DNA from 4 places in the Psychrobium sp. MM17-31 genome. Region 4 is predicted to be linked to each of the others. Evidence: predicted binding sites of a transcription regulator. Region 4 holds the regulator's gene; each other region holds the start of a gene.
What was found. Region 4 encodes sigma-54, which starts transcription at its own class of promoters, with help from an activator protein. Its sites were predicted from a motif close to GTTGGCACGNNNNTNGNNT; they were not measured.
Positions count from the first base shown of each region.

Region 1 (4,701 bases), on a different contig from region 4:
GCAATGAAATTAGTGACGTGATAATCCCATCTAAAATACCTTCAGGTACTTCGTTATTGTCACTATCCAACACCGCTGGATTAGTCATTAAGTGGCCAACATTACGCACAAACATCAAACTGCGACCTTTAAGCGAAAATGGCTGACCCTTGGTATCTAAATATTGGCGGTCGGCATTGAGTGAGCGAGTAAAGGTTTTACCACCTTTAGTTATTTCCTCGCTTAAGTCCCCTTGCATCAAACCAAGCCAGTTTTTATAAACAACAACTTTATCTTCAGCATCAACGGCAGCCACTGAATCTTCACAATCCATAATTGTCGTCAATGCCGACTCTAAAATAATGTCACTTACGCCCGCAGCATCACTTGCGCCAATTTGGCTAGTCGCATCGATAACAACCTCAATATGCATGCCGTTGTTTTTCAGCAACACCGCACTTGGCGATTGAGCGTCACCATTAAAACCAATCAGTTTGGATGGATTGGCAAGTCTTGTTTGCTCGCCGCTTTGCAAGGTTGCAACTAAAGCGCCATCGATAATTTGATAACGACTCACATCACTGTGACTTGCATCGGCTAACTCACAAGCACTGTCTAAGAACTCACGTCCTTTAGCAATCACCAAATCTCCACGTACCTTATTGTAGCTTGTTCCAGCTTCTGCGCCATTGTCAGAACTGATAGCATCGGTACCATACAGCGCGTCATAGAGAGAGCCCCAGCGCGCATTTGCAGCATTAAGGGCAAAGCGAGAATTCATTACAGGCACTACCAACTGTGGGCCAGCCATAGTCGCCATTTCTTCATCGACATTTGCGGTAGAAACACTAAAGTCTTCACACGGTGGCAACAGATAATCTATATCCTGCAAAAACGCTTTGTAGTTAGCAAAGTCATAATCATTATTGGCGTGCCATTCATCAATTTGCTGTTGAATCGATTCACGTTTTTCTAACAACGCCTTGTTGCGGGGTGCAAATTCATTGACGATAGATTCAAACCCTTGCCAAAACTCTGCTTGTTTAATATTGGTTTTAGGAAGCGCTTGTTGATTAATAAAATCGTAAAGAAGTTGGGATACTTGTAATCCCCCAACAGAAAAGCGTTGCGTCATAATAGCCTCATGAATAACGATAAAGTGCTAAAAAATATAACACCTCAATAGTTCAGATGCGATCTATCTTAGCGCAGCAACAAAATTGACACAAGTGACAACAAAACCCCTATACAATTGTTTTAAAATGGAAATGATTTTTCATTATTTAACGCCATAATGACAAGTATTCAAGGCGTGAATGAAAGGTGAACAAGAAATTAATCAAATGAATAAAAAAAGACCAGCACAGATGGCTGGTCAATGAGAGATAAATGCAGTGGTAATTTCTATTTCAGTTTAATTGATGCATCCCCAACACCAACTTCTACTTTAATCGCGTAGTCTCCTTGACCGCTCCAACTAACGCTTTCGCTAACCATGGCACGATTTTGATCTTTTTGACCGCTATTGCTGTAAACATTGGCAGCGCCAACACCTGATTCTGCTTTTACACTATTATATGAGTCAGCCATGCTGTAAACACTAACTTCACCAACGCCTACATCTACTGACATATTCGCTTGTAATCCCTTGATGGTCATTTCGCCCACGCCTAAATCTGCGTCGATTGTTTCCATTTGCGGCACTTCAATACGCCATTCTTCGCCAAAGTCATCTTCGTTGAGAGAAATTACTATACGATTTCCACTATTGTTAATCTTTAACTCTGCATCTTCAGGACTGGCCTTAAACATGCTCCAACCGTCTTTTTCAGTGACCTTAACGTAAATATGAATTTGATTATCATTTGACGGCGATAACTTAACCGTGCCCACATGCGCATCAATCACGAATTCTTTAATATCATCAACGGCAATTTTCTTAGTCAGAACTTTGTCTTCTGCTGCATAAGCCGCACCTGATGCAGCTACTAGTGCGATACCTGTCACTGTACTAACAAGTGCTAAACGGCGATTAAGTAATTTCATGTTGTATTCCTTGCTTGTGCTAATTGGGTTTAAACAAACGATAATGTGTTTTGTGACTGACTAACTGCCAATTTGGTGCCAAAAATACATTTATCAATATTTTCAAAAGCTTAAATACAAAACCCACAACTACCTGATATTGTTTTTAACACTTTATTTGTCAATCACACTAATTAACGGTGAAGTTCACACTCAATTGAAATTATATAAAGCGGCAATGTTTCACCCATTCAGTGAGCGCATAAATTCAAACGAAATTTCTTTTCAGATATAACTAAGACTAAAAAACAATCACTTAAACTGATTTTATTGCCATTTTTAAATTTAGGTACGCTAATTGCTTTTTGATTCGATGTAGCCAACTAACTATCAGTTTTTTGGCAATCATATTGTCAGTAAGGAGTTTTTATGTGGAAAGATGAATCGCAGCAATCTCATGCACACTACCTGTTTCAGTGCATGCTGTGGGTTGCTTTAGCCTGCGCGGTATTACTATTTATGCCGTCAAAACTAGCGTCACTCACTCAAGTAGACAAGTTTTTGACAGAGTATGCACACTTCGTTGGTATCGCATTTATTGTTAGTAGCGCCTATCTCGTTTTAGATTTAAGTAAGCACATTATTAACAACCTAAAACAAAAGAAACGTCAGCAGCAATTGGCAGAAGACATTCAATCACGCATGCAAACACTAAGCAGTGGCGAACGAGCAATTTTGCGCGAATTCTACTTACGTCGTCAAACCTCACTGTGGTTGCCGCATCAAGAAGCTGATGTGAAGAGCTTACGTAGCTCAGGCATTCTGATCCCTGTCGATTTCTATAGTTCAACCAAAACCAATGGCCAAGGTGTTAAAGAAATCGAATTAATGATCTCACATATCGCGCGTCCATTCTTAACTAAAACGCGTCTAAAACTGCCACAGGGCAAGCCAAGTTTCGAAGACATTAGCTACTTAAAGCAAGCCAGACCAAGCTACTTAGAGCCGCTAACCACCTTAAAAAAGAGTGCTTAACGCTCACCCCTTTCATTGATAGATTAGTATGATCAAAAAAGGCTTGTGTATTCTCTACACAAGCCTTTTTATTTATGCATCTCAAGTCACTGGGAAGGTGATGATAAAGCAGCCGCCCTTTTTATAATCTTCATTGACAATAATGTCCCCATCATTGCTATTAACTAGTGTTTTAGCGATACATAAGCCAACACCGAGTCCTTTGTCTCTGGTACTAAAAAACGGCTGGAATATTTTATCAATAATCAAATCGCTTAAGCCGGGGCCATTGTCTTCAATACGAACAACAACTTGTTCGCCAAATACTGTCGCTGAAACTTCAATACTGCGGTTATCTGATTGATGAGAGCTCAGTGCTTCAATTGAATTACGCATGACATTTAACATTACTTGCTCAATTTGTAATTCATCTGCACAAATCATCACATCTTCGTCTGGTGCGTGATGATGCACAGCAATGCCATTACTCTCTATCTCTTGAGCTAGCAAAAACATAGCTTTCGCGACTAACGCGTTCACGTTTATTAACTCTTTTTGCGGCTCATTGCGCTGCATGATTTCTTTAGTGCGATTAACGATATCTAATGCATGACAACTATTTTCGATAATTTTATCTACCGCTAGCTCTAGCCGTTTAGGCTCAATTGACGGTTGTTGCATTTGCTCCAAGGTAAGCTTACAAAAAGCCTTGATGTTAATGAGAGGAACATTTAATTCATTCGCCAAACTACGCACTATCTCTGAAATAGACACTTTATGCTCTAGCTTAAGTAGCTTCTCTTTTTGCTCACCAATTTGTAGTTGAATGTCTTCTTTTTGCTTGATCTCACTAACCGCCTTGCTACGTTCGAAATAAATGCGTTGCTGCATATTATTAATGCTGTCGACAAGATGATCTATTTCGTCGTTCTCATCGTGATATTTACGATCAAGCACTATGGGCGTTGGTTTATCAACTTCGCTAAATTCTGACAATTTTCCGCTAATTTGCATTAAATGTCGGCCAATGAGTTTGTCCGACAAGTAGAGCATAAAAATCACCACCAATGCCGTTTTAAAGAAATTTGAAAACAGCATCACGCCGCCAAAGGCAATAAGGTGGTTGTAGGTGCTATCCATCTCGCTATAAATCGTTAAATCCCCCATTTTACGCGGGATCCCCGATTGGTTATATTGCACATCGAACTGCTGAGTAATGATACTACTTGCGGTAATTTCACCAATGTTAAACTCAACGTTTTCAGGTAGGTTTAACACCGCCCTTTCAATATTTGGAATATTGACGATCCCCTGCAGTTGCAAATAAATTTGTGCATCGTCATAGGTCCAAATACTTTTACTCAGACTGTCGAGTAAACTGTCTTCAATAATTTGATTGAACAAGGCTCGTTGATCCAATTGCTTGTTGTATTCAGCACTTAACTGCACCACAGTAAATAACAAGGTAATAATCGAGCTAAAAAGTACTGTAAACAGCACAAATCTGCGGCCGACCAAACTGTGACGATAGGTAAAATTAAACATAGTTAGCTATTGAATATAAAAAGAGTTGTTTATCTAATAAACCGCATCATACTTTATTTGATTGCAAATACAAAAAACTGACTATTATTCAGACATTAAAACTGCTACACCAACTACAGCCGCCTCAAATGAAAAACT
Region 1 is NZ_JAKRGA010000001.1:592,005-596,705, forward strand. It holds gene MHM98_RS02615 (malate synthase G) at 1-1,114, opposite strand, end outside; gene MHM98_RS02620 (hypothetical protein) at 1,384-2,025, opposite strand; gene MHM98_RS02625 (superinfection exclusion B family protein) at 2,434-3,039, shown strand; gene MHM98_RS02630 (ATP-binding protein) at 3,121-4,563, opposite strand.
Region 1: a site for sigma-54 is predicted at 2,350-2,368, ahead of MHM98_RS02625 (superinfection exclusion B family protein). Genes of this name have one in related genera too.

Region 2 (4,701 bases), on a different contig from region 4:
GCTCCTTAAATAACAACCAGTTCGCCGTGAAGAGAACCCGCCTGTTTAAGCGCTTCAAGAATTGCCATTAAATCTGATGGCGATGCACCAACAAGATTCACAGCCTGAACTAGCTCGTCAAGTGTTGTTCCCGGCGCGAACTTAAACATCCGGCTATCGGCTTGATTAACATCAACTAATGAGTTTGCAGCAACTACTGTCTCGCCTTCTGCTAGCGCATTAGGTTGTGAAATTACAGGATTTTCAGCAATGGTTACCGTCAAAGAACCATGAGTAATCGCTGCTGGCTTAAGACGTACTTGCTGACCGATGATAATGGTGCCAGTACGTGAATTAACGATGATCTTTGCCGCCGCTGTAGCTGGATTAACATTTAAGTTTTCTAAATGAGCTAAAAAGAATACTCGCTGACTAATATCTCTTGGCGCTCTAACTTGGATAGATGTTGCGTCTAATACTTTTGCGACAGCTTTCTCTTTAGTTGGATTGCTTGAGCCACTTAGCGCTTTATTGATCTCTTGAGCAAAGGCTTGCGCCGTTGAAAAATCAGGATTATGTAGATTAAAGGTAATGAAGTCACCTTGACCAAACGCACTTGGTACTTCACGCTCAACAGTCGCACCGTTTGGAATGCGGCCAACTGTTGGCGTGTTTTGAATAACTTTTGAACCGTCAGCACCTTCGGCGCTAAAACCAGATACCATCATGCTGCCTTGAGCAACCGCGTAAACGTTGCCATCAAGACCTTTAAGGAAAGTTCTTAATAACGTACCGCCACGTAAACTCTTAGCACTACCAATTGACGATACTGTAATGTCGATTGTTTGGCCCTGTTTAGCAAACGCATGTAAATCGGCGTGGATAGCCACTGCCGCGACATTTTTAATTTTAGGGTTTAAGCCTGCAGGCATTGATATGCCAAAGTTTTTGAGCATTGTCATAAAACTTTGGTCAGTAAACGGGCTTTGCTCACCCGTGCCAGGTAAGCCAACGACTAATCCATAACCGACCAGTTGATTCGAACGAACGCCTTTCACCGACGCCAAGTCTTTGATGCGCTGCGCGTTTGCGCTAGTCATGCAGCAAAGACACAATGCTAATAGCAATAGGCTTTGATTAAAGAAATTAAGCTTTTTCATTCGAATTCTCCTGACGGTAAATTGACGTTTTTAAAACGGCCACCAACCACTATTAAAGAATCGTGCCAACCAGCCAGCTTTTTGTGCATCAGCGAATGCACCAGTGCCAGAATACTGAATTCGAGCATTCGCAACCTTGATAGAATCCACCTGATTATCGGCGCTAATGTCCTGTGGGCGGATGATTCCATTAAGGCGAATAAACTCATCACCATTGTTAATGGTAATCCACTTTTCACCGCGCACAATTAAATTACCGTTACCTAACACCTGCATTACGCTTACCGAAATAGAGCCAGTTAAGCTATTTGACTGATCGCTCGTGCCTGTCCCTTTAAATTCAGAGTCTTGATCAAGACCAAACGCCAATGAATTGCCACCAATAGTAACGTTTGCGCCGTTGAGCCCAGTAACAGGTGTCAAAGTCGCGCTATTTTCTTTCTTAGTATTACTGTTGGCTTTTTTCTTAGCAGAAGTGTTTTCACTTAACACCACTTCGATAATGTCACCAACGCGACGCGCTTTAACATCGGCGTATAAACTTTCCAATCGATTAGCGTCAAATAATGAGCCCGTTTTTACGATATTGACTGGTGGTTGCTCAGGATAAATTGGCGCGTAATAAGGATCATCAGCGATCGGCTTATCTTGAGTCGACATACAACCCGACAATAAAATGACAGATGCGATAGTTAATGCTTTTTTCATGGTATTCACTCTCCTACAGCTAACGATTAAAGTTGCTGTGTCACGAAGCTCATCATTTGATCTACTGCTGAAATGACTTTCGAGTTCATTTCATAAACACGTTGTGATTCAATCAAGTTAACCAACTCTTCCGTCACATTAACGTTTGAAGTTTCAAGCGCCCCTTGACGAATAGAGCCCAAACCATTTAACCCAGGATTACCTTGAATTGGCGTACCACTTACGCCCGTTTCGGTGTACAGGTTCTGTCCCATTGGCTCTAGGCCTTGTGGATTAATAAAGTTAGAAATTGTTAGCTGACCAATGACAGTGTTTTCCGCCTGACCGATTTGACGAACAGAGACTTCGCCTTCAGAAGAAATGGTAATACTTTGCGCATCTTGAGGAATAGTGATTGTTGGCTGTAGTAAGTAACCACTACCAGGCGTAACAATTTGTCCCTGTTCATCAAGCATGAACTGACCGTTACGGGTATAAGCAATGTTACCGTCGGGCATAAGAATTTCAAAAAAACCATCGCCTTCCACCATCATATCCAATGAATTTTCAGTGGTTAGCATGTTGCCTTGAGTAAACTCTTTTTGAGTGGCAACAACTTTGGTACCTGCACCTAACATTAAACCTGCTGGTAATTCGGTATTTTGCGATGAACGACCACCCGGTTGGTTGATGTTTTGATACAACAGATCTTCAAATACTGCTCGAGATTTTTTGTAACCGACGGTACTGGCGTTAGCCAAGTTATTTGAAATTGTAGCGATATCAGTTTGCTGTGCGTCTAGCCCTGATTTACTTATCCATAATGCAGCATGCATGTGAATTCTCCTAAATTAAGATAGACGTAGCAAACGATCTTGTGATGTATCGACTTCTTCAGCCGTTTTCATCATCTTCACTTGCATGTCAAATTGTCGTTGAAGGCTGATCAAATCAACCATTTCGCTAACCGCGTTAACGTTACTGCCTTCAAGCATTCCGCTGGCGATTGTCACATTAGCGTCATTTTCAAAAGGACCGCCATCTTTACGGCGGAACAGGCCATCTTCACCTTTAACCAAGTCGCGCTTATCGGGGTTAACCAATTGCAAACGCCCGGCTTCTTCAGTCACCGTAGCTGGCGCGCCTTGTGGATGAACGGTAATAACACCGTCGTTACCTATTTTTAATTTATCGAGGGGAATTGGCAGCGCGATTGGCCCATTGTCACCTAATACCAATTGACCAGCGCCATTGCGCAGCATGCCTGCATTGTCAATTTGTAATGAACCAGCACGTGATAAGGCTGGTGTTCCATCTTTAGACTCAACCACTAACCAGCCATCGCCTTGCACTGCGACATCTAAATCGCGAGCCGTCGTTATCATGGCACCATGAGAAAAGTCTTGCGCAGGGCGTTCAGTGAGCGAGAACACGCGAGTTGGCATACCTTCACCATAAGCTTGCATTGAACGCGCCTGCTCAATATCTGCTTTAAAGCCAGTTGTTTTAGCATTAGCAAGATTATTGGCACGCAATGCGGTTGCGTTTAAGTTTTCTTTGGCGCCACTCATGGATATATAAAGTAATTTATCCATCATTCACCTCGTCAAAAAAATAGCGTTTTGCTGAAATCAGCGTTGTTATTCTTGAGAATGCAACGGGTGTGCCAAAATAAAGAAATAAAATTTAAGAAATGATAATTGTAGGAAAGAAGGCGCTTAAACCACAGGTAAAAGCGCCTTAGGTAATCAGATTAATTATCTGATTTGTAAGATAGTTTGTGACAAGGTTTGGTTAACCTCTAGTGCACGAGAGTTGGCTTGGAAGTTACGCTGTGCAGCAATCAAATCAACTAATTCAGTAGTTAAGTCAACGTTTGCTTGCTCTAGGGCGGCAGACTTAATAGTACCAAATGTGCCGCTATCACCTTCACCAGCTAATGGCTCGCCAGAACCTTGACTCGCTTTCCAAGAAGTATTACCGATTTGCGTTAAGCCTTGCTCATTTCTAAAGCGCGCCATAGCAACACGGCCAAGAGGTTGTGAACTACCATTACTGTATGTCGCTTTCACCAGTCCGTCTGGGCCAATTTCAACACCAGTTAATCGACCAACCGTTAAACCATCTTGCTCAAGAGAAGTTACCTCAAAACCTGAAGAGAACTGCGTTGGCCCTTCAAGACGCACATTAACGTTTTGCGTACCATCAGCACCAGAGCTATAAACACCTGCACCTGGAGTACCTAGCGGCTCTAATACAATATCAGGATTCGCAGGCTGTTGATAAACACCGCTATTAGTGAAGTTAACCACCGCACCAACATGATTAGTACCCGCTGTTGCAGCAGTTAGGTTAGTGGTCGGCGCTACAGCATCAACTTTTTTACCGTCAACTGCCGTGAACATCGCCCATTGATTCGGCGCAGTATCATCTTTTACAAAATAACTAGTTTGAACATGTGCTTCACCCAAGGAATCGTAAATAGTAATGGAAGTTGAGTGGTTGTAAGTCGCTGGATCTGAAATATCAAAGTTTGCAACCGTTTTGCCTGTCGCGTTCGCCGGTAAGTTAGCCGCCATGTTCACCATACCCGTCTTAACCGGCACACCTGCAGTTTCAGGAATTTGCATACCTGATGTCGATGTCAAATTAATGGCAGCCGATGTACCGTCATTATTTACAGGGTAAGTTTGTAAATAATTGCCGTTAGAATCAACGATAAAGTTTTCATTGTTAAGCTTAAAGGCACCAGCACGAGTAAAAGTTAGATCTTTAGAATCTAAACCATCAGAAGTAACAAAAAAGCCTGGACCTGTAATCGCTAAATCTAACGCGTTATTAGTAAATGATAAACTACCTTGATGGAACTGCTGCG
Region 2 is NZ_JAKRGA010000001.1:443,024-447,724, forward strand. It holds gene MHM98_RS01945 (flagellar basal body P-ring protein FlgI) at 6-1,079, opposite strand; gene flgH (flagellar basal body L-ring protein FlgH) at 1,170-1,847, opposite strand; gene flgG (flagellar basal-body rod protein FlgG) at 1,874-2,662, opposite strand; gene MHM98_RS01960 (flagellar basal body rod protein FlgF) at 2,678-3,421, opposite strand; gene flgE (flagellar hook protein FlgE) at 3,584-4,701, opposite strand, start outside.
Region 2: a site for sigma-54 is predicted at 3,479-3,497, ahead of MHM98_RS01960 (flagellar basal body rod protein FlgF). Genes of this name have one in related genera too.

Region 3 (4,701 bases), on a different contig from region 4:
AGCGAAAGTTCAACTTCACCAAGACCAACTTCGAGCTCAACTTCCACATCCATGATTTCGTCTTTTAATGCCGCACTCCAACGTTGGTCGGTATCTTCTTTATCGGATTGAACACCAGCGTCAAGCAGTTCACGGATCGGCTCTAACATTGAATACGGCAATGCAATATGGAAATCACCACCACCGCCATCGAGTTCAATGTGGAAAGAACACACAACAATGACTTCGGTTGGGCTAACAATGTTCGCCATGGATGGGTTTACTTCAGAATCTAGGTATTCAAACTCGACATCCATCACTGGTGCCCAGGCTTCCATGTAATCTTCGAAAACAATTTTCAGAAGCAGCTGAATGATTCGACGTTCGGTTGGCGTAAATTCGCGGCCTTCAATTTTCGCTGGGTAACGGCCATCACCACCAAAAAAGTTGTCCACTAGTATAAACACTAAACGTGCTTCAAGGGTGATTAATCCGGTACCTTTTAACGGTCTAAAGCGCACCATGTTCAAACTGGTTGGAACAAACAAAGTGTGAATGTATTCGCCAAATTTGAGCATTTGCACACCATTAATTGATACCTCAGTGGTGCGGCGCATCAAGTTAAATAAGCTAATACGCAAATGACGAGCAAAACGTTCGTTAACCATTTCGAGGGTGGGCATGCGACCACGGACAATACGATCTTGTGAAGAAAAGTCATATTCCGCGGCGCCATCATCACCGCCGGCCGAGACTTCTTCTTCTTCAACGTCATCAACGCCGTGTAACAGCGCATCAATTTCGTCTTGACTCAGTAGATCATTCAAGCTTTAGCCCACCTTAGTTAATTAACAACTGCGATAAACACCAATGGTGCTTACTGCATTACAAACCCAATAAATAACACTTTTTCTACCACTGGCTTACCTACCAATGGCTCTAATGCCTGCTGGACAGCGGCAAGCGATTCGCGGCGAAGCTCTTGCTTTCCTTCATTGGTGGAAAGTTTTTCCGCATTCGACGTACTAAAGGTTGTTAGTAACGTATCTTCAATCAATGGAATATGCTTGCGAGCGATAGTGTCGTGTTCGCCGCCGCGCACCATTAGTTGTACCTTAATTTGTACTAAACGATCACGACCGTAGCCAGGTACGTTGAATACAAATGGTCGTGGCATACCAACATAAAATGCATCGCCAACTTCAGCTTCACCCTCTTCACCACTGGCCTCTTCAGTATCTTCAGCGGTTAAATCAGCACCTTCTTCTAAGGACATTTCTTGGTCAACAGGCTCATCAGAACCTGATAAAAAGAAAAATGCCCCAGCGCCACCAGCAATCAATACAACAACAGCAATGATAATAATGAGAAGTTTCTTACTACCACCTTGGGATTCTTCAACTGCTTCTTCAGCCATTCTAACTTTCCTTCACAAAAACTATGTTTCTAAACCACAGATCCTAACACTCTAATTAAAGCAATTGAACCCGTGATAAATCATCGATTTAAAGCTACCACAATACGATGCATTATCCTATTAGCGATCGCCATTAGGCATAATAATCAATGCCGTTGGTCGATTGTTTGTTCAACACTAAAGTGATTGGCGCTTGTTCGCCTTCATCCAAGTCAGTTTGTTCACCAAAGCCAGCATATTCTTCGGCTCCTTGCGAATCTTTCTGCTGCTGGTTTTGCTCTTTAACATCACTTTGATTTAAGGCAATACCTTGCTCTTGTAACGACTCTTTCAACTTAGCCATTGCCTGCTCTAACATGTCCTTCGCTTGTGGATTACTCACCTGAAATTGCACATTCATTTGGTCTTGTTGCATCACAATGCGCACAGACATTGCACCTAACTCTTCAGGATCTAAGTTAAGCACCGCATGCCCCACGCCGCCACGCATCATCATGGTCATGTGCTCTTTAATTTGCTGTGACGCTAGGCTGTTGTCATTTAACGTAATGCGCTGCGCCATATTTTCTGGCGCCTTTTGTGCCGTTAGTTGACTTGCATTAACTTCTTTAGCTACTTGCTGTTCAACGCGCGTTACCGAAGCCACCTGTGTATCTGCAGGCGTGTTACTCGTACTATTATTTCTAAAACTTGCTTCTAACTGCGAGACTAACGCATCGACTTTATTGCTAGCCCCCTTAGGTGCGTTTGCTTCGCCCTCTAACTTAACTGGCTCTTCGATATTAATTGCGTCACTTGTCTTGACGTTAACGCCTTTTTCATTTTCGGCGCTCGCTTTAGCTAACTTAGGATCAATAGGGGCGTTAGTAATCGGTGAATTAGCCGTTTTTTGCTCACCATTAGATTGTGCCTGCTTTTCTTCGGCAATTCCTGATTGGTTAGCAGGCTGCAGACTCGCTCTATTTTGCTCTACTTGCGCTTGCTTTTCATCAGAACTCTCTGATTGGGAAACAGGCTGTAAACTCGCTCTACTTTGCTCGATTTGTGCTAGTATTTGCTTGGCCGTTTGCACATCTGCGACTATATTTGAGTCTTCTTTTGCCTTTAACGGCTGATTTTCTTGCGAGATAATTTGATTAAAATAACGACGCTCTTCGCTACTAAGTTGGCTGATGATGGCAGCTAACTTATCGATCGCAGCTTTTTCTTTGTCAGAAAGTTGCGCGATTGCAACCTGCGGAGAAGCTATCGACTCACTATCAATATCAGCTATTTGTTGCTCAGAGAATTTAGCGATCGTTGCATCAATCTTTTCATGAAGCGGATTAACAGCCTGTGCTAACTCACGATTGTTGTCAGCAAATTGTTCAAGTTGCTTCATCAATTGCGTCATTTGTTGTGACAAATCGGCAGCATCGTCACCATTAGATAATTCTATATCAGCAAGTTGTTTGTTGACTGCCTGCAGCGAGTCAATCAATTGTGTTAAATCGCTATTTTGTTGATTAGTTTGCTTGATAACATTAAGCGCTTCTAATTGCTGGCCAATAACAGCTTTCAGCTCTGACAGCATTTGTATTGATGCTTGTTCATCACCTTTAGTAAACAACGATTGTTCAAGCTCACTGAGCTGGGGGGTATCAATATTAATTTCGTCAGCTAACAAGGATTTTATTTCACTAACAACGGATTCAAATTGACTGCGCTGCTGAGCAGGCAACTCACTTATAAACTTATCTATTGTCGCCAAGAGCTCGAAAGATGCATCACCATTTTCTGTGTCAGTTTGCTCGTCTAACAACGCTGTATCTGCGCCTGCTATTTGACTTTCACTATCAGTTGCATCACTTTGCCCTTTTTCAGATAGCGCTTTATCAGAATGTGCCTTTTGTTCCAAAAGTAACTTAACGATTTGCATGGCAAGCTCTGAGGCTTCATTGTCAGATGATGTTGATTGTTGTTGCTGCGATTCATTAATTGAATTAGCAAGGAGCTCATTGAAGCTCAATGTGGTTGCCTGGTGAAATAATGCCGATTGCTCAGCATTAGTGCCATTTAATGCAGCACTGGAAGACGAAGCGGCAAAAGTTGCCGAATTATCGACACTTGAGCCTAAGTTCATTAAATTGAATGATTCCAACATCGTGATTCCTTGTTTAAACCCATCATAAAATACAATTAAAACCAATACTTATCAGTTACTTAAATTTACTGCTGTTTAACACCTAGCAATGTGTCAAATATTGGATGTACGGCGCTGGCTATATCAAAGCAAACGTCATACCAAGATGTGAAATTAATAAAGAAGGAATTTAGCGGTGCTGTTTGCGGTGATGAGACATCATGGCGAATTCATCCGCCATTTTTTGCTGCTGCTTGTCTTCTTTAAACTGCGCTTCTTTGTGCTGTTTATCGATGAGAAATTCAATAGAGTCGGCGTATTGTTTGGCTTTAGCCCAAGTTTCGCGGCGCGCATCTACGGCAAGTGAAGCCTTTGCAATAACATCGCGCTGCTGAAAAATAGATTGATCGATTTGCGCTAGAAAACCTTGCAAACGAATAAGTTTATCGGCGCTTACTTGTTGGATATTTTCCGGTTTCATTTGCGCTAAATAGTCTTGCTTATATTGGGCCAATGATTCCATCTGCTCTTTAAGCTGATTGAGCTGTTGCTGCGCTTGACTAAACACCTTGAGCGCATCTTGCTCTTTTTGCTGTGCCATTTCTAAAACAATGGTGAGCTGTTTTACGTTAGCCATTATTGCAGTGCTTGTCCAAGTTGAGTCAGCGCGACTAACGACTCGTCATAAGGATGGGACTCTTTCATCATTTGCTGACAGAACGCTTCAATCACTGGATAAAACTGAATTGCTTTATCAACTTTGGGATCAGCACCTGCGACATAAGCACCAATGGCAATGAGATCTTTGTTCTGTTGATAAAGTGAATAATTTTGTTTGACGAGTCTTGCGTATTGCATGTGCTCATCACTTACCACCATCGGCATGACACGAGAGATTGACGCTTCTACATCAATCGCCGGATAGTGACCAGCTTCTGCAAGGCGACGAGAAAGTACAATGTGACCATCTAGAATCGCTCGCGATGAATCCGCGATAGGATCTTGTAAATCATCCCCTTCCGTTAATACGGTATAAAAAGCAGTGATAGATCCTTGCCCTTCGCCACCATTACCAGCGCGCTCTACCAACTGCGGTAATTTAGCAAATACTGAGGGCGGATAGCCTTTTGTGGCTGGCGGCTCACCAATAGCTAATGCAATCTCACGTTGGGCCTGAGCAAAA
Region 3 is NZ_JAKRGA010000001.1:397,967-402,667, forward strand. It holds gene fliM (flagellar motor switch protein FliM) at 1-806, opposite strand, end outside; gene fliL (flagellar basal body-associated protein FliL) at 857-1,396, opposite strand; gene MHM98_RS01745 (flagellar hook-length control protein FliK) at 1,530-3,539, opposite strand; gene fliJ (flagellar export protein FliJ) at 3,709-4,155, opposite strand; gene fliI (flagellar protein export ATPase FliI) at 4,155-4,701, opposite strand, start outside.
Region 3: a site for sigma-54 is predicted at 3,666-3,684, ahead of MHM98_RS01745 (flagellar hook-length control protein FliK). Genes of this name have one in related genera too.

Region 4 (4,701 bases):
GGATTAAGGCGCAGCAAATTAAGTTACTGATTTGCGACGTAGATGGCGTGTTTTCAGATGGCCGTGTCTACATGGGCAATGATGGTGAAGAGCTTAAAGCCTTCCACACCAAAGACGGTTTTGGCGTAAAATCATTACTCAACGCAGGCATTGAAGTGGCTATTATCACGGGTCGTAAATCAAAGATTGTTGAAAATCGCATGACGGGCCTTGGCGTTAAATACATCTACCAAGGCCAAAGTGACAAATTCGCCGCCTACCAAGAGCTGCTAACTAAATTGAACTTAACGCCAGCCCAAGTGGCCTACATTGGCGACGATGTTGTCGATAAAATCGTGATGGATGATTGCGGTTTAGGTGTCGCAGTAAATGATGCCCATCCTTTATTGCTCAACGACTGTGATTACACCACGTTCACACCGGGTGGCTTTGGCGCAGTGCGTGAGTTAAGTGATTTAATATTGGCGAGTAATGGCCAATTGGAAAATGCCGAAGGCATGAGTGTATGACGAGAATTATTGTATTAATCGGGCTTTTCTTTGCCTCTTGTGCGCTGTTTTTCTACAACCCGTTTTGGTCGGTAACTGAAGAAAAACAAACGCCAGCACAAGATGTTTATTTGCCAGATTTTACAGCCAAAGACATGACACTAAGACGCTTTGACGAACAAGGCGCACTCGAGTCATTAGTGAAAGCCGAAAAAATGGAATACTATGACGATAGCGTGACGACCTTTGTTAAGCCAAGTTATGTTATTTATCCTAAAAATGGTGCTCCCCATTGGAAGATCGATGCAGATAACGGCGTATTCGATCAAAACGATCGCGTGATACTCAATGACAATGTCATCATTAGCTCAACAGATCCAGAGCAATCGTTGAAGCAAATTAAAACCTCTTATTTGGAGGTTAATTTAACGACGATGCAAGTCACTAGTGACAAAAAGATTATTATTGAAGGAACACAATACAACGCCACCGGAATTGGCTTAAAAGCAGATCTCAATCTGCGACAATTTGAATTAATTAAAGATATACAGGCAACCTATGAAACTATTACGCCTTAGTGCCCTATTGTTAGTTGGTGTGTTAACACAAACCAATGTGCACGCGTTAACAGACGATTTAACCAAAAAAGCGGAAATTAGTGCCGACAATCAAAATATCGATATAGGTAGAAACATTGCCATCTACAAAGGCAATGTACGTATTACACAAGGCTCAATCAATATCAGCGCCGACTACCTTGAAGTGTACAATCACGGCCGCCGCGGCGAAGAAGTCATGGTGTTTAGTGGCAAGCCAGCGAGCTTCTCGCAAACGATGGATGATGGCGCGAAGATCTCTGCCCAAGCCAAAGACATCCGATTTGAACGCGCCAAAAATCTTATCAAAATGTCAAAAAGCGTTTCAGTAAAATGGGGCGAGAATACAGTGAGTGGCGACGCCATCAACTACGATATTGAAAAACGTATTCTCAATGCCGACGGCAACCCAAAAAACGACGAACAAGTGACTACGGTGCTACAGCCTAAAGAAGAGCCGCAGCCTAAAGAAGACAAGCAGCCTAAAAAAGACGAAAAAGAATAAATGAGCAAACTCAGCGCTTCACATCTAGCAAAAAATTACTCTGGCCGTCAGGTTGTAAAAGACGTCAGTTTAGAAGTATCCAAAGGCCAAATCGTTGGCCTACTCGGTCCTAATGGCGCCGGTAAAACAACGACCTTTTACATGGTTGTTGGACTTGTACCAAGCGACAACGGCCAAGTGACTATTGGCGATACCGATATGACGTTGATGCCAATGCATTTGCGTGCGCGCCAAGGCATCGGTTATCTGCCGCAAGAGTCGTCAATCTTTCGCAAGCTCACTGTCTTTGACAATATTATGGCGATCTTGCAAACCCGCAAAGATCTCAACAAGAAACAGCGCCTAGAAAAGCTAGAGAGCTTACTCGATGAGTTTCACATTCAACACATTCGTGACAGTTTAGGGATGGCACTCTCTGGTGGCGAGCGTCGCCGCGTCGAAATCGCCCGCGCCCTTGCCGCTGATCCCGAGTTCATTTTACTCGATGAGCCATTTGCAGGCGTCGATCCCATCTCGGTAATTGACATAAAACAAATAATCGAGCAATTAAAGAACCGTGGTCTCGGCGTATTAATTACCGACCACAATGTACGTGAAACCCTTGATGTGTGTGAGTTTGCTTATATCGTTTCTCATGGCGAAATGATTGCCCAAGGCAAGCCCGATGAAATATTAGCCAATCAAACTGTAAGAGATGTTTATTTAGGTGAGCAATTCAGATTATAGTAGTAGGCAGCTGTCACAGTAAGAAAAACAATAACGGATATAGATGAAAGCGTCATTACAGTTAAAATTAGGTCAGTCACTCACTATGACCCCTCAGTTGCAACAAGCAATTCGCTTATTGCAACTATCAACGCTCGACCTGCAACAAGAGATACAAGAAGCACTCGACTCAAATCCGTTACTTGAAGTAGAAGAAAACTTTGAATCAAACGACAAAGCCGACGCATCAACAAGCGAACAAAAATCAGAGGAGTTCAACAACAACGACGATTTTGAAGCGCCATCCGATGCCAGCTCAATAGATACCTCAGAAGCCCTTGATCAAAACAGCGTGTCAGATGAATTACCAACTGACACCACTTGGGACGATTACATATCTTCAGGTCCAGCGGCGCCAGTTTCATCTTCAACTCCTGGCCCAGATAGCGATTTTGTCTATCAAGGTGAAACCACTGAAAATCTACAAGACCATCTAATGTGGCAAGCTAACCTAACGCCATTTTCAGATACCGATCGCGCTATCGCTTTTGCCATTATCGATGCCATTGAAGAAACAGGTTACCTCACACAAGATTGTGAAGACATTCTACAAGCAATGTCAGATCCTGAAATTGAACTAGACGAAGTAGAAGCGGTTTTAAAACGCGTTCAACACTTCGATCCTATCGGCGTAGCAGCACGCACTCCAAGCGAATGTTTGGCTATTCAGCTCAAGCACATGCCAGATGACACCGAATGGCGCGACGAAGCCATTATGCTGGTCGAAAACTACATGGAAATGCTGGCACTACGAGATTACCGCACCTTAGCCCGCAAAACCAAGCTCAAAGAATTACAGCTTGGCAACGCCATCAAGCTAATTCAAACCTTGAACCCGCATCCGGGCACAACGGTTGTTAAAGAAAAAGAAGAATACGTCATCCCAGATGTTTCTGTGAAAAAAGTAAAAGGGCGCTGGAAAGTCGAACTCAATCCAGATTGTATGCCGAAGATTCGCGTCAACGAGCAATATGCGGCGCTGTCTAAAACCAGCAAAACCAGTGGTGACAGCCAGTTTATTCGCGGTCATTTACAAGAAGCAAAATGGTTTATTAAAAGCATCGAAAGCCGCAACGAAACACTGCTAAAAGTAGCCAACTGTATCGTTATGCAGCAACGCGGCTTCTTTGAATATGGCGAAGAAGCCATGAAGCCGCTAGTATTAAATGACGTGGCCGAAGCAGTAGAAATGCACGAATCAACCATTTCTCGTGTCACCACTCAAAAATACATGCACACTCCACGCGGTATTTTTGAACTTAAATACTTCTTCTCTAGTCATGTAAGTACGGAGAATGGTGGCGAATGCTCATCCACCGCCATTCGCGCTATCATCAAAAAACTGGTGGCAGCGGAAAATCCTAAAAAGCCATTGAGCGATAGCAAAATTGTAGATTTGTTAGCGGAACAAGGGATCAAAGTAGCTAGACGTACTATTGCAAAATACCGCGACGCGCTATCTATCCCACCGTCCAATCAAAGAAAGAGCTTGTTGTAAGCTCTATTACGGAGGATACACTTTATGCAAATTAATTTATCTGGTCATCACGTAGAAATTACCGAATCTCTTCACGAATACGTACACAGTAAATTTAGCAAGCTTGAGCGACACTTTGAGCACATCAATAACGTGCACGTCGTTTTGAATGTAGAAAAGCTCCAACAAATAGCCGAAGCAACCCTTCATCTCAACGGCGGTGAAGTCTTCGCTCAGTCATCTCACGAAGATATGTACGCCGCCATCGATTCCATGGTGAGCAAATTAGACCGACAAGTGATCAAACACAAAGAAAAACTACAACGTCACTAATTTACAATTCGATTCTAAAGGCCCATTTTATGGGCCTTTTTAATGTCCAAACCTTCGTCTTGCTTTGCCGCTTTCAGCACTATGATGGGCTCACAATGATAAAAATGTGTAAATATTCATGAATACTCAGCAATACATATCCCCGGTTCACCGTTTTATCATCATCTTTGCTATCGTCTTCGCAGGCGAAATCATTTTCAGCTTACCTTTTCATATTGCGCGATTCTTCAGACCAACGCTGTTAGAAGTATTCGAGCTCTCTAACACCCAGTTAGGCGACATCTTCGGTTTATACGGCATTATGGCAATGATTGCTTATTTCCCCGGCGGCGCAATCGCCGACCGTTTTTCCGCTAAAAACTTAATGACTATTTCACTAGTAGCCACTGCATTAGGTGGCTTCTATCTAATGCAAATACCATCAGTACTAGGATTAACAATACTATTCGGCTATTGGGGCGTAACCACAATACTGCTGTTTTGGGCAGCTATGATAAAGATCACTCGCTTGTGGGGCGGCGAAAACACACAAGGCAT
Region 4 is NZ_JAKRGA010000002.1:849,408-854,108, forward strand. It holds gene kdsC (3-deoxy-manno-octulosonate-8-phosphatase KdsC) at 1-509, shown strand, start outside; gene lptC (LPS export ABC transporter periplasmic protein LptC) at 506-1,066, shown strand; gene lptA (lipopolysaccharide transport periplasmic protein LptA) at 1,047-1,589, shown strand; gene lptB (LPS export ABC transporter ATP-binding protein) at 1,590-2,315, shown strand; gene MHM98_RS08380 (RNA polymerase factor sigma-54) at 2,359-3,852, shown strand; gene hpf (ribosome hibernation promoting factor) at 3,877-4,164, shown strand; gene MHM98_RS08390 (MFS transporter) at 4,283-4,701, shown strand, end outside.